One region of the Clostridium sp. JNZ J1-5 genome, then DNA from elsewhere that is predicted to be linked to it. Evidence: predicted binding sites of a transcription regulator. Region 1 holds the regulator's gene; the other holds the start of a gene.

Evidence for each region. The regulator LexA, encoded in region 1, represses DNA repair genes until DNA is damaged. The targets are predictions, from matches to a motif close to CNAACANNTGTTNG.
Region 2: uvrB (excinuclease ABC subunit UvrB) is a predicted target of LexA. The motif match lies at 3,591-3,604, and genes of this name have one in related genera.

The regions. Positions count from the first base shown of each region.
Region 1 covers NZ_CM132773.1:80,456-88,171, forward strand. Annotated here, with positions in the region: gene miaA (tRNA (adenosine(37)-N6)-dimethylallyltransferase MiaA) at 1-88, shown strand, start outside; gene hfq (RNA chaperone Hfq) at 199-435, shown strand; gene ACWW38_RS00485 (methionine gamma-lyase family protein) at 521-1,804, shown strand; gene lexA (transcriptional repressor LexA) at 1,853-2,461, opposite strand; gene ACWW38_RS00495 (hypothetical protein) at 2,596-2,994, shown strand; gene ACWW38_RS00500 (tyrosine recombinase XerC) at 3,041-4,030, opposite strand; gene purB (adenylosuccinate lyase) at 4,318-5,751, opposite strand; gene ACWW38_RS00510 (DUF378 domain-containing protein) at 5,942-6,151, shown strand; gene ACWW38_RS00515 (HPr family phosphocarrier protein) at 6,189-6,446, opposite strand; gene ACWW38_RS00520 (pyridoxal phosphate-dependent aminotransferase) at 6,523-7,716, opposite strand.
Region 2 covers NZ_CM132773.1:1,418,586-1,426,301, reverse strand. Annotated here, with positions in the region: gene ftsX (permease-like cell division protein FtsX) at 1-743, shown strand, start outside; gene ACWW38_RS06760 (S41 family peptidase) at 870-2,126, shown strand; gene ACWW38_RS06755 (PDZ domain-containing protein) at 2,161-3,444, shown strand; gene uvrB (excinuclease ABC subunit UvrB) at 3,619-5,592, shown strand; gene uvrA (excinuclease ABC subunit UvrA) at 5,637-7,716, shown strand, end outside.

The DNA of each region.
Region 1 (7,716 bases):
TAAGCGGGTTATATGGATTGATAAAGATAAACATAAAAGCAATCATGAAATATGCAAAGAGATTGTAAGTCAATTAAAGGAAAATTAAAGTTGCATATTAAATATTTGTTTAAATAAAATTATTCTTTATTCAAACAAAAATAAAGGATTTTAGTTATTTTTATAGAATATAACATATAAAAAGTGGAGGGAATAACTATGAATAAGCCATCTAATAACTTGCAAGATCTGTTCTTAAATAACGCTAGAAGAAATAAAATTCCAGTTATAATATATTTAACAAATGGATTCCAGCTTAAGGGAAATGTTAAGGGATTCGATAATTTCACAGTTATATTGGATAATGAGGGGAAACAGATGATGATATATAAGCACGCCGTTTCAACAATAGTACCTGCTAAACCAATATTATTTACTCAAGATGAAAATAACTAAAAATAGGCAAGTATTTGCCTATTTTTTTTTTATGTGATAATATATTTACTAGTCAAACACACTAAGGAGTCGGGGGTTTATACATATGATTAATGAGATGAAAGAACTATTATCTAATAAATACAGTATTAATAGCAAAGCTTTAGAACTGTATGAAATTGCAATTGATGATATTAAAGATCAATTTGCATTTTTAGATGAAATAAGAGAATTTAATCAACTAAAAGTTTTGAATGCTATGCAGGAGGAAAGAATAAGTGAATCTCACTTTACTAATTCCAGTGGCTATGGATATGGAGATATTGGTAGAGATTCTTTAGATAGAGTATATGCTAGAATATTTAATTGTGAAAGCGCCATTGTACGTCCTCACTTTGTAAATGGAACCCATGCTTTAGGAGCTGCTTTATTTGGTAATCTTAGGCCTAATAATACAATGCTATCTGTTTGTGGAAAACCTTATGATACACTACATGGAGTTATAGGAATAGACGATACAGAGGGAATGGGATCCCTAAAAGAATATGGAGTGAAGTATAGACAATTAGAGTTAAAAGAGGATGGTAAACCAAATTTAGATGAAATAAAAAAGGTATTGCTAGAAGATTCATCTATTACTTTAGTTCATATACAAAGATCTACAGGATATGGATGGAGAAATTCATTGCTTATAGAAGATATAAAGGAAGTTATTGATTGTGTAAAAAGTGTTAGGAAAGATATCGTATGTTTTGTAGATAATTGTTATGGCGAATTTATGGATGTTTTAGAGCCTACTGATGTAGGTGCGGATTTAGTAGCAGGATCACTTATTAAAAACATAGGAGGAGGAATAGCTCCAACTGGAGGATATATAGCGGGTACTAAAGAATGTGTTGAAAAAGCATCTTATAGATTAACTGTACCTGGAATAGGGGGAGAGTGTGGTTCTACTTTTGGAGTTATAAGATCTATGTATCAGGGATTATTTTTTGCTCCTCATGTTTCTGTGGAAGCTTTAAAAGGCGCGATTTTTTGCTCGCGCATCATGGAACTTGCAGGCTTTGAAGTTTTACCTAAGTATAATGATAGAAGAAGTGATATAATTCAATCAATCAAATTTAATGATAAAGAAAAATTGATTCAATTTTGTAAGGGAATACAATTAGGATCTCCTGTTGATTCTTTTGTGTCCTGCGAACCGTGGGATATGCCAGGGTACTCTGATCAAGTTATAATGGCTGCAGGTGCGTTTGTTCAAGGATCCTCTATTGAACTATCAGCAGATGCTCCAATTAGAGAACCTTATATAGCATATCTACAAGGTGGGCTTACTTTTGATCATGCTAAAATAGGTATATTGATAGCATTAAGTAAAATTTTAAATTAATGTATTAAAAAACTAGTAAATGATTGAAACTTTCAATCATTTACTAGTTTAATACCTTCTGAATAATCCAATTAGCTTACCTACAATTTGGCAATCTTCAACAATTATAGGTTCCATAGTTTTATTTTCAGGCTGTAATCTTATGTAATCTTTTTCTTTAAAAAATCTTTTTATAGTTGCTTCGTTATCAATTAATGCTACAACTATCTCTCCGTTATCTGCATAATTACATTTCTCGATAATTGCTAAGTCTCCATCAAATATACCTGCTTCAATCATGCTTTCGCCGGAAATATTTAAAATAAATAAATCTTTATTACTTGGCATATAATTTAATGAAATAGGAAAAGAATCCTCAATGTTTTCTACAGCTAAAATAGGCTGACCAGCAGTAACTTTACCAACTATAGGTATGTTTATCATTTCCTTATTTATAATAGGATCTTTAAGTATTTCTATAGTTCTTGGTTTTGTAGAATCTCTTCTAATTAATCCCTTTTTCTCAAGCCTAGCTAGGTGACCATGAACAGTAGATGTAGAGCTAAGACCAACCCCTGCACAAATTTCCCTAACTGATGGTGGATAGCCCTTTTCAACTATTTGCTTTTTTATAAATTCATATATTTCAGTTTGTTTATCTCTTTTAGTATCGCTCATTTTATACACTCCTTACCCTATATTTTGAATTATATCACAGATTTTCGCTTATATCAAACTAATGTTCTGCAAATATTGATTATTATATAATCTTTTGATATAATACATTAATAAAATAGGAAGAGGGGATAGATATGGCTAAATCTTGTATTTTTGAAGTCGATAAATTATGTATTAATTGTGGCGAATGTAATAAATGTGATTTAAACTCAAATAAACAATGTAATAACTGTGGCAAATGTTTGGAATTAGAGGGATATGATTCTAAAATTATTAATATTGATGAAATATTAGAAGAAGGAGAACTTGAAAATTTTGAAGTTGATTTAAGTGAGGTTAACGATGAAAAGAACAAATGTTCGAATTTGGAAGTTTTAGCTTCTATGAATGAGGGATTAGCAGAATCTGATATCAAAATAGAATACATAGATGATGTTGATGGGTTAAGTGAACTTTTAGAAGATGAAGAATCTTCTAAGATCATAAATGAAGTATTTCCTGGATTAGTGACCATTAATAAAATAAAAAAGTAGTATAAATAATAGAAGTCGTTCTTGTATTTACTAGAACGACTTTTTATTATTCTTCATCGCTTAAAGGGTTTAAACTCACTGCGTGTCGTAGAGTCTCATCATCTACGTGGGTATAAATCTGTGTTGTTGATACATTTTCGTGGCCTAATATTTTCTGAAGGCTTCTTATGTCTACATTTCCGTATTTATACATTAAAGTAGCGGCTGTATGCCTTAATTTATGAGGAGAATACCTCTTGCTATCAAGACCTGCTTTTGAAATATATTTTTTTACTAAAAGTTCAACGCTTCTATTGCTAATTCGCCTGTAATTTTTACTTATAAATAATGCATCCTTATCTTCTGGTATTACTTTGTTATCTTTGGATCTACGTATAAATAAGTAATTACGTATAGCTTTTAAGCAGGCGGTGTTTAAGTATACGGTTCTTTCTTTGCCTCCTTTACCTACAATAGTTAAAGTATCTTCTTTAATTCTGGATATATCTATGCTGCATAATTCTGAAAGTCTCAAACCACAGTTTAAGAATAAAGTAATTATACAATAATCTCTTTCTTTATTTTCTCCGTCGATAGATGAGAGTAGGAGTTTGCTTTCTTCTAAAGTTAGATAAACTGGATTTCTTTTGTTTATTTTTGGTGTCTCTAATTCTATTGCTGGATTTTCATCGATAAGTTTAGCTTTACCATGAAGATATTTAAAAAAAGATTTTAATGCAGCTACTTTTCTTGCTCTAGCGTAACTGCTGTTATTTCTATAATTTTCAGTAAAAGATATAAAAGCATATAAGTCGGATAATTTTATTTTTCTTATAAAGTTCTCATCTATATCCTCAATAGGTATTTGGTCGAATTCTATATCTTCTTTTACGTATCCTTTATATAATTTTAAAAATCTAAAAAACATAGATAAATCCCACTTATAACCGGCTAGTGTATTTTGAGATTTACCTCTGATGGTTCCAAGATAGTTTAAAAATTCATTTAGGTATTCCGGAAGTGTTGGATCAAATATGGCTCTAAGCTTATAATTCATAATCCCCTCCTATTTTTATGTACTAACTTCGCTAAATTTATATTTAGCGAAGTTGAAAATATGTTATTAATGTAGTGGTCATAATTTTAAACCACTACATTAATATTATATAACAAATAGCTTTATAGGAATAGTATTAATTTTAATATATACAATGCGATTATATATAAAATAGAAATTTAAATTTTTCCTACAGTAGTTTTATAAGTATAAATTTATTTTGAAATTCATTTTTGAGTTTATTTTGATAATAAGTTTAATTTACAAATAAATTCTTAAATATTAATTTATACATTAATTGAAACGTCTAATCCTAAAATATTTTTATTATTTTCAAGAATTGGTTTGATTGAATTATTTATAAAATCATCAACTTGCCCCACTGATCTTCCGATAAATTTATTAGGATCAATAATCGATAAAATTTCATCTCTGCTCATCTTAAATGAAGAATCATTAATTATTCTCTCGATTAAATCGTTATTTAAACCTTCTTCTTTAACTCTTCTTGCAGCTTCCATAGAAAATACCCTTATTCTTTCGTGAAGTTCTTGCCTATCTCCTCCCCTTTTTACAGCCTCCATGAGAATATTTTCTGTAGCCATAAAAGGTAATTCATTTTCTACATGAGACTTTATAACTTTCTCATAAACAACCATGTTTTCGCTAATATTTATATATAAATTTAAAACTCCATCTAAAGCAAGGAAACATTCTGAAACAGATAATCTTTTATTAGCAGAATCGTCTAATGTTCTTTCGAACCATTGAGTACCAGCAGTTATTGCAGGATTTAAAGAATTTACTATTACAAATCTACTTAAAGCACTTATCCTTTCAGATCTCATAGGGTTTCTTTTATATGCCATAGCAGAAGATCCTACTTGATTTTTTTCAAATGGTTCTTCCATTTCTTTCATGTTTTGAAGAATTCTTAAGTCATTACTAAATTTATATGCACTTTGAGCTATCTCCGAAAGAGTATTCAGTACAATTGAATCAACTTTTCTAGGATATGTTTGACCAGTTACTTCATAAGTCTGTTCAAAGTCCATTTTTTTAGCTATTAATGTATCCAGTTTTTTAACTAGTTCCTCGTCGTTATCAAATAACTTCATAAAACTAGCTTGTGTACCAGTAGTACCTTTTACACCTCTAAGCTTTAAGCTTTTTATCAAAAATTCTAGATTTTCTAAATCCATCATTAAATCTTGAATCCATAAAGTAGCTCTTTTTCCTACAGTAGTTAATTGTGCAGGTTGTAGATGTGTAAAACCTAAAGTTGGAAGAGCTTTGTATTTTAAAGCAAAGTTAGATAAATTATTAATTACATTTAGTAGTTTACTTTTTGTAAGTATAAGAGCTTCCTTCATTATTATCAAATCTGTATTATCTCCAACGTAACAGCTAGTTGCTCCTAAATGAATTATACCCTTAGCATTTGGACATTGAAGCCCATAAGCATAAACGTGACTCATTACATCGTGCCTTATTTCCTTTTCTTTTTCTTGGGCAACTTCGTAATTTATATTATCTATGTTATTTTTAAGTTCGTTTATTTGTTCTTCAGAAATATCTAATCCTAATTCATGTTCACCTTCAGCCAATGCTACCCATAATTTTCTCCAAGTTTTGAACTTCATTTCTTCTGAAAATAAATATGACATTTCTTTAGATGCATATCTGCTATTTAATGGTGTATTGTAAGTATTTCTATTCATGTTCAAACCTCCATGCACGTATATTATATCGTGTAATAAATTATTTCATTCATATTATAACATATATTTTTATATAAGTAAGTAATTTTGTTCGTATTTTTTAAACAAAAATAAGTTCTATTTTATTGATATATATAATATATTCTACTAAGAAATGAATTATATTAATGTAAAAAGGGGGAGTATACATATGTATAAATTAAGCTCAATAGATAAAATATCATTATTATTAGTGATACTAGGATCTATAAACTGGGGGCTTATAGGATTATTTAATTTCAATTTTGTAAGTTTCTTACTTAGGTCAATTCCATTAATAGAAAGAATAGTATATATACTAGTAGGACTATCAGGAATAAACACATTGTTATTTATTAAAAAGTGCAAGAGTAAAAGTTAGAAGTACAAAAATAAAAGGCTATTCAGCCTTTTATTTATTATTCCAATGACTCTATCAATCGCACCATTTCTTCAGTGGCTAGAGTTTCATCATCTCCTGAAGCTATAATCGTCACCTTAGAATCTTTAGTAACACCCAGTGATAGAACACCGATCAAACTCTTAACATTAGCCTTTTTGTCGTTATACTCTAAGTATATATCAGATTTGAATGAAGAGGCTTTTTTAACTAATAATGTAGCCGGTCTAGCATGTAAGCCTGTAGATGTTTTTACAATTGCTTCTTTTTGTACCATATCTTTTCACCTCTATAAAATTATTTTAGTTATTTATAATTATTATCATTATATCACTTTTTTCTAAAATTATAAATTATCTAATTTTAGATATAAAGTTTTCAATCCTGTTTAATCCTTCCACTATCTTTTCCATTGAAGTAGCGTAAGATAATCTTATATAATTATCTAAACCAAAAGCTATGCCTGGTATAACAGCTACTCTTTCAACTTCCAGTAAGGCATTAGAAAATTCTAAAGAGTTATTTATGGATATTCCATTTACTTCTTTACCAAATGAGCTTGAAATATTTAACATGATGTAGAATGCTCCATCAGCTTTTATACAAGATAAATTTTTCATAGTGTCAACTTTTGAAATCATATAGTCTCTTCTCTTAGCAAATTGCTCCACCATTAATACAAGTCCATTCTGTGGACCATTTAACGCCTCTAGAGCAGCATATTGAGATATAGAAGTAGGATTAGAAGTTGTATGGCTCTGAATACTAGACATTAATTTAATGATTTCTTTTGGCCCAGCTGCATAACCTATTCTCCAACCTGTCATTGCATAAGACTTTGATACACCGTTGATAACAATAGTTCTATTGTAGGCATCCTCACTTAATCTAGCAATACTTATATGAGTATTATCTCCATATATTAATTTTTCATATATTTCATCTGAAATTATTATAAGATCGTGCTTTTTTGAAAACTCTGCTATCATTAAAAGCTCTTTTTCAGTATAAACGGCACCAGTAGGATTATTAGGACTATTTAAAATTATAGCTTTTGTTTTTTCTGTTAGTGCTTTTTCTAAAGACTCTAAGGTATATTTATAATTATCCTCGTTCTTATTATCTACAAATACGGGTGTACCATATGCAAGTTTGATTAACTCAGGGTAACTAACCCAATAAGGTGTCGGAACTAACACTTCATCTCCTGGATTTAAAATGGCTTGGAAAACATTTGCTAAGCACTGTTTTGCCCCAGTTGAGATTATTATTTGATCGATTTTGTATGATAAATCATTATCCACTTTAAATTTTTCAACTATAGCTTCTTTTAATTCGTTTATACCTGAAGCTGGTGTATATCTGGTTAAACCACTTTCAATAGCTTTAATTGCTGCATCTTGAATGTTTTTTGGAGTATCAAAATCAGGTTCACCAGCTCCAAAACTTATCACATCTATTCCCTTATTAGCCATTTCTTTTGCTTTAGCCGTTATAGCCAAAGTCAATGATGGTGAAATTTTTTTTGCTTTTTCTGATAAAATCAT
Region 2 (7,716 bases), 1.3 Mb from region 1:
AGGTTATAAAGAGCGTAGAGTCTAAACTAGAGGTTTCTGTATTTTTAAAAGAAGATGTTAAGCAGAGTGAAAAGGAAAATATTCAAAACGTATTGAAAGGTACAAATGGTGTTCTAGAAGTAAATTATGTTACAAAGGATCAAGCTCTACAAAAATGGAAAGAGCAACTTGGAGAAGAAAATAAGGATTTAGTTCAAGGTTTTGATAAGAAAAATCCATTACCAGAATCATTTACAGTAAGATTACAGAATGGAGATATAGTACAAGCTGTAGTTGATAATACTAAAAATTTACCAGGAGTTTATAGAGTAGTAGCTAATGAAGATTTGGTAAATAGAATATCATCACTTACTAAAGGAATCAAGTGGGTTGGACTTGCAGCTTTATTTATACTGGTACCTATATGCTTACTTCTAATAGGAAACACTATTAAATTAGCTGTTTATTCTAGAAGAAGAGAAGTCAATATAATGAAATTTGTAGGTGCTACAGATTGGTTTATAAGATGGCCTTTTATAATAGAAGGCGTAATAATAGGATTGGTTGGCTCACTTATATCAGGAGTATTACTTAACTATTCTTATAAGTTTATTTACCATAAACTTTCATCGACTATAATTATGCTTAATTTAGTAACACCAAAATTTTTCATAATGAATGTATTATGGGTATTTGTCCTCACAGGTGTTTTAATTGGAGGACTTGGAAGCATACTATCTATTAGAAAGTTCTTAAAAGTATAAGCATTTCTATTAAAAGGTTGGCATATTATGGCCAACCTTAATATTTACGATTTTTTTAAAAAAGGTATAATTATTGAACCATTAACGTAAAAATATAAGTAATACTAGGGCAAGAGGTGATGTTAATTGGATTATAAAGACATAAATGAAAAAGAAAAACAACATAAGTCTAGAGATAGTAAAGTTATATGGGCATTGATAGTTGTTCTAATTATTGTTTTGACAAATTTTACAACTTATATGGTAGGGACTAGATTGCCTGTGAAAGGTACAAGAAGAATAAGCGAAAGTACATACCAAGATTTTATGCAATTTAAGAAATTGTTTATTGTTAAACAAAATCTTGAACAATTTTATGATGGGAAAATTGATGAAGCAGCTCTAGTAGATGGAGCAGTAAAAGGTATGACAGAAAAATTAAATGATCCATATACTGTTTACATGAATAAAGATGAGTACAAAGATTTCAGCACACAAACAGAGGGGAATTATGTAGGGTTGGGATTACAAGTGGGTATTAAGGACGACAAAGTGGTAGTTATAACAGCATTTGAAGATTCACCTGCAAAAAAGGCTGGAATTTTAAGTGGAGATATAATTGAAAAGGTGGATGGAATTAAGGTAACTGCTAAAGAATATGAAAAGGCAGTTACTATGATGAAGGGTGAAAAAGGAACAGATGTAACAGTAACTATAAGTAGAGAGGGAAAAGGAACTTTTGACGTAAAGATGAAAAGGGAAGTTATTACATTAACAACTGTTACTGGTGAGATGATAGATAATAAAGTAGGTCTTGTAACAATAACTGTTTTTGATGAACATACAGACGCACAATTTACTAAGGTAGTTAATGATTTGAAGAGTAAAGGTATGGAAGCTATGGTATTAGACTTGAGACAAAATCCAGGTGGATGGCTTACTCAAGCTATTAATATTACATCAAAATTTATCCCAAAGGGAAAAGTTATTGTTTCAACAGAAGATAAGTATAAGAATAAAGAGGAGTATAAATCTAAAGGTGGAGATTTAATTGGTATGCCGCTTTCGGTGCTAATAGACGGAGGAACAGCTAGTGCTTCAGAAATTTTTGCAGGGGCTATCAGAGATTATAAAGCAGGCACAATAATTGGAGAAAAAAGCTTTGGAAAAGGTATAGTTCAAAGTGTGCTTTATGAAAAGAAATACGGGTTTGGAGATGGAACAGCTCTAAAAGTGACTACATCAAAGTATTACACACCAAATGGTGAAAACATACACCACAAGGGAATACAACCTAATATTGAAGTAAAGTATCCAAAGGAATTATTAAATAAACCATACAACAAAGATAAAGATCCTCAATTAAGTAAAGCCTTAGATATGGCAAAACAAGGTTTAAAGTAGAGAATAAAGAAAGGGAGAGGAGAAATAATCTTACATGAGTATTGCATTAAATGCATTAGAGGCTACTGCTTATGCTATAGTCAAACCGCCTTATGTATTTATTTTAATAATTTTTGCTATAATATTTTATAAGCAAAATAGAAAAATTGTTATGATTCAAAAAATGATTATTGGAGATAATATAAATTCTCCATTTGAACTTACAATTTCAGAGATAATGTTTGGATTATTTGCAGGAATTATTGGAAGCATTATGTTAGGGTATCTAGGAGTAAGTTTTAGTGAAAATACATCTATAGAACTGATATTTTTACTATCTGTATTCTTAATGTTCATTAATCCAAAGTTTATATGTTTTTCATATTCAGGAGCTATTTTAGGCTTTATAAGTATTTTGCTAGAAATTATGAAAGGGATGTACAATACAGATGTAACAGCTTTAAGTTTTTTAAATATAGATGTAGTAGCTCTTATGACCTTAGTGGCAGTATTACACTTTATTGAAGGCATTCTTGTTATAATTGATGGAGACAAGGGAGCAATACCTGTATTTACTAAAAAAGAGAACAAGATAATTGGAGGATTTGCTCTTAAAAGATATTGGGCAATTCCTGTGGCTGTTGCGTTGATTGTAAATTCTAGATCATATTCTATTGATAGTATAATCTCTCTTGGAAACTGGAATAGTTGGTTAAAGCCAACTACTCCAATTGAACTTATTAAAGATGCTGCTATACTGTTAATGCCCTTTTATGGTGTTATAGGATATAGTAGTGTTACATTTACAAAAACTAAAAAGGAAAAGTCCATTTCATCAGGAATTATGATAATGTTGTACAGTGTTTTATTATTTATATTTGCTAGATTAGCGGTTTTAAATATATTCTTTAAGTTGTTTTTAGTGATTTTTGCACCAGCAGCTCATGAAACTATGCTGTACATACAAAGGTACAGAGAGGTAAAGCAAGAACCAAAATATGTGAGCAATGAAAATGGAATGATGGTTTTAGAAGTTGCACCTAATTCACCAGCTTCACAAATGGGAATTAGAAGTGGAGATGTAGTAATTGAAGTAAATCATAAGAAAATATTTAGAGAAGATGATATAAAGAAAACTATAATAGAAGCTTCGAATATTGCCTGGTTTAAAATAAAAAGAGCGGCAGGTAATCTAGAAGAAATAAGATATAGAAATACAAATAATTCTAAAAGACTGGGTATTGTATTTGTTCCTATAAATATTCCAGATGAAAATACAGTTGTAAAAGTAGATGGAAATAAATTTAGCGATATTTTAGAAAATATGAAAAAAAAATAAGGATAAAAGGAAAAACGCTGGTCTATCGGCGTTTTTTATTATATAGAGAATTATAAAATTACTCTTTTGTGAATAATTTTATAATTTTCATATTGTTTGTAAAATATATTGACATTAAATTTATTAAAGGATAAAATTTATAGGAACGAACTAATGTTCATAGGAGATGAATAAATGGGAGAATTTAAAATACATTCTAAATTTAAACCTACAGGAGATCAGCCTGAGGCTATAAAGAGTATAGTAGATGGAATTAAAAAAAATGAAAAGTTTCAAACTCTATTAGGTGTAACTGGTTCAGGTAAGACTTTTACAATGGCTAATATTATAGAAAAAGCACAAAAACCTGCATTAATACTGGCTCATAATAAGACTCTTGCAGCTCAGTTAACATCAGAATTTAGAGAGTTTTTCCCAGAAAATTCTGTGGAGTATTTTGTATCATATTATGATTACTATCAGCCTGAAGCATATGTGCCGCAGACAGATACTTTTATTGAAAAAGATGCATCTATAAATGATGAAATTGATAAGTTAAGGCACTCTGCTACATCAGCGTTATTTGAGAGAAAAGATGTTATTGTAGTTGCCTCGGTTTCATGTATATATGGCTTAGGTAATCCAGAGGAATATAAAAAATTAACTGTATCATTAAGAGAAGGGATGCAAAAAGACAGAGATTCAGTAATGAGACAGTTAGTAGACATACAATATGAAAGAAACGAGGTTAACTTTGTCAGAGGAACTTTTAGAGCACGAGGAGATGTATTAGATATATTTCCGGCATCTTCTAGCAACATAGGGGTTAGAGTTGAATTTTTTGGAGATGAAATAGATAAAATAAGAGAATTTGATGTACTAACAGGAAATATTGTCAATACTAGAAAACATGTTTCTATATTTCCGGCATCTCACTTTGCTACTTCAAAGGATAAGTTAGAAATAGCCATTAAAAGAATTGAAGAAGAACTAGAAGACAGAGTTAAAGAACTAGTGGCAGAAGATAAGTTGCTGGAGGCACAAAGATTAAAGCAGAGAACAAATTTTGACATAGAAATGATAAGAGAAGTTGGATATTGCAGCGGTATAGAAAATTATTCTAGAGTGTTAGATGGAAGAGCATCAGGAACCCCTCCTCAAACATTAATAGATTATTTCCCGGGAGATTTTTTGCTATTTATCGATGAAAGTCACGTTACTTTGCCTCAAGTTCGTGCTATGTATGGAGGAGATAGGTCTAGAAAAGACAATTTAGTAGGGTATGGATTTAGACTTCCATGTGCTTACGATAATAGACCACTGAAATTTGAAGAATTTGAAAGAAAACTGAACCAAACCATATTTGTAAGTGCTACACCAGCAGCTTATGAGCTTGAGCATTCTACAAATATAGCAGAACAAATTATAAGGCCTACTGGACTTTTAGATCCAGAAATAATTGTAAAACCTGTAAAAGGACAAATAGATGATTTATATTCAAGTATAAGGGAAACAATTGATAAGGGCTTTAGAATTTTAGTAACAACTCTTACTAAAAAGATGTCAGAAGATTTGACGGATTATCTGAAAGAGATGGGAATTAAGACCGAATATCTTCATTCAAGCATTGATACCATAAAGAGAATGGAAATAATAAGAGATTTAAGAAAAGGGGAATTTGACGTACTAGTAGGTATAAACCTTTTAAGAGAAGGATTAGATATACCAGAAGTTGCTCTAGTTGCAATATTAGATGCAGATAAAGAAGGCTTTTTAAGATCTGAGACATCTCTTATACAAACAATAGGTAGAGCTGCTAGAAATTCAGAGAGTAAGGTTATAATGTATGCAGATACAATTACTAAAGCTATGAAATCGGCAATTAGCGAGACAAATAGAAGAAGAAAAATTCAAATGGAGTACAATGAAAAGAATGGAATAGTCCCAAAAACAGTTTTAAAAGACATAAGAGAAGTTATACAAACTAAAGTGTCAGAGGAAAAAGAAAAGTATAATGTGGATGAGAATACTGAAAAGCTTACTAAGAAAGATATAGAAAAAATCATTATTAAGTATGAAAAAGAAATGAAACAGGCAGCAAAGGAATTGCAATTTGAAAGAGCAGCAGAACTTAGAGACGAGATTTTGAAGCTAAAAGAAAAACTTTAGATTAGATACCTTAGAAGTATACTAAGGAAAGGAGCAACAAAAAGGTGAAGGATAAGATTTTTATAAAGGGCGCTAAAGTTCATAACTTGAAAAATGTTGATTTAGAAATACCTAGAGATAAGCTGGTAGTTTTCACTGGACTTTCAGGATCAGGTAAATCCTCTTTAGCTTTTGATACTCTATATGCAGAAGGTCAAAGAAGATATGTAGAATCGTTATCTGCATATGCAAGACAATTTTTAGGACAAATGGATAAACCGGATGTGGAATATATTGAGGGGTTATCCCCTGCAATATCCATTGATCAAAAGACTACAAGTAGAAATCCACGTTCTACTGTGGGAACTGTTACAGAAATATATGATTATTTAAGATTATTATATGCTAGAGTAGGAATTCCTCACTGCCCAAGCTGTGGTAGAGAGATTACTCAACAAACCTTGGATATGATGGTAGATAAGGTTATGGAGCTTCCTGAAAGAACTAAACTTCAAATTTTATCGCCAGTTATTAAAGGAAGAAAAGGACAGCATGCAAAGGTTCTAGACAGTATAAAAAAGAATGGATTTGTAAGAGCTAGAATAGATGGAGAAATTTTTGATCTTCAAGAAGAAGAGATAAACTTAGAAAAGAATAAGAAACATAATATTGAAGCGGTTATAGATAGGTTAGTAGTAAAGGAAGGAATAGAAAGTAGATTAACAGATTCTATTGAGACAGCTTTAAAGCTATCAGATGGTCTGGTAATTGTAGATATTATAGATGGGGAAGAGATATTATTTAGTGAAAAGTTTGCCTGTCCAGATTGTGGAATAAGTATAGATGAGTTAGCTCCAAGATTATTTTCGTTTAATTCACCCTTTGGAAGATGTGATAGATGTGATGGAATAGGAAGCTTAATGGAAATAGATGAAGATTTAATAATACCAGATAAGACAAAAAGCATCATGCAAGGTGCTATAATAACATTAGGGGATGGAGCTCTCAAAGAAGATTCTTGGACATTTAGTATTTTAAAAGCTTTATCCAAACAGTACAATTTTAATTTAGATACACCTATAGAAGAGTTACCAAGAGAGATACTAGATTATATATTATATGGATTAGGTGGAGATAAAATAATCGTAGAATACTCAAAAGAGGATAAGCAAGGCTTATATAACCACAAATATGAAGGTATTATAAATAATCTAAAGAGAAGATATCTAGAAACTAATTCAGATTATATAAAAAGACAGGTAGAACAGTATATGAGTGATACTCCTTGTCCAAAATGTAAAGGTGCTAGATTAAAACCAGAAGCATTAGCTGTTACTGTTGGAGAAAAAAATATATTTGATTTCGCAAATATGTCAATAAAAGATGAATTAAATTTCTTGAATGGTTTAAAGTTATCTGAGAAGAATACTATAATTGCAAATCAAATATTAAAAGAGATAAAGAGCAGATTACAATTTTTAATAGATGTAGGGCTAGATTATCTAAATCTAAATAGAAAATCAGGAACACTATCAGGAGGAGAATCCCAAAGGATAAGGCTTGCAAGTCAAATTGGATCAGGATTAGTGGGTGTTTTATATATACTTGATGAGCCAAGTATAGGTCTTCACCAAAGAGACAATGATAGACTTATAGGTACCCTGAAGCATTTAAGAGATTTAGGGAATACTCTTGTTGTAGTAGAACATGATGATGATACGATAAAAGCAGCAGATTATATTGTGGATATAGGTCCTGGTGCAGGAGAACATGGAGGAAAAGTTATTGCAGCTGGAACTATAGATATCATAAAAGCCTGCAAAGAATCTATTACAGGGCAATATTTAACAGGAGAAAAGCTTATAGAGATTCCTAGTAAAAGAAGAAATGGAAATGGTAACCTTATAAAGGTTGTCGGGGCTAAAGAAAATAATCTTAAAAATATAAGTGCAGAGTTTCCACTAGGTGTATTAACTTCCGTTACTGGAGTGTCAGGTTCAGGCAAAAGCACATTAGTAAATGAAATTTTATACAAAGGACTAAATAGGAAAATAAACAGATCTAAAATAATTGCAGGAACACATAAAGAAATATTAGGTTATGAAAATATAGATAAAATAATAAATATTGACCAAAGTCCTATAG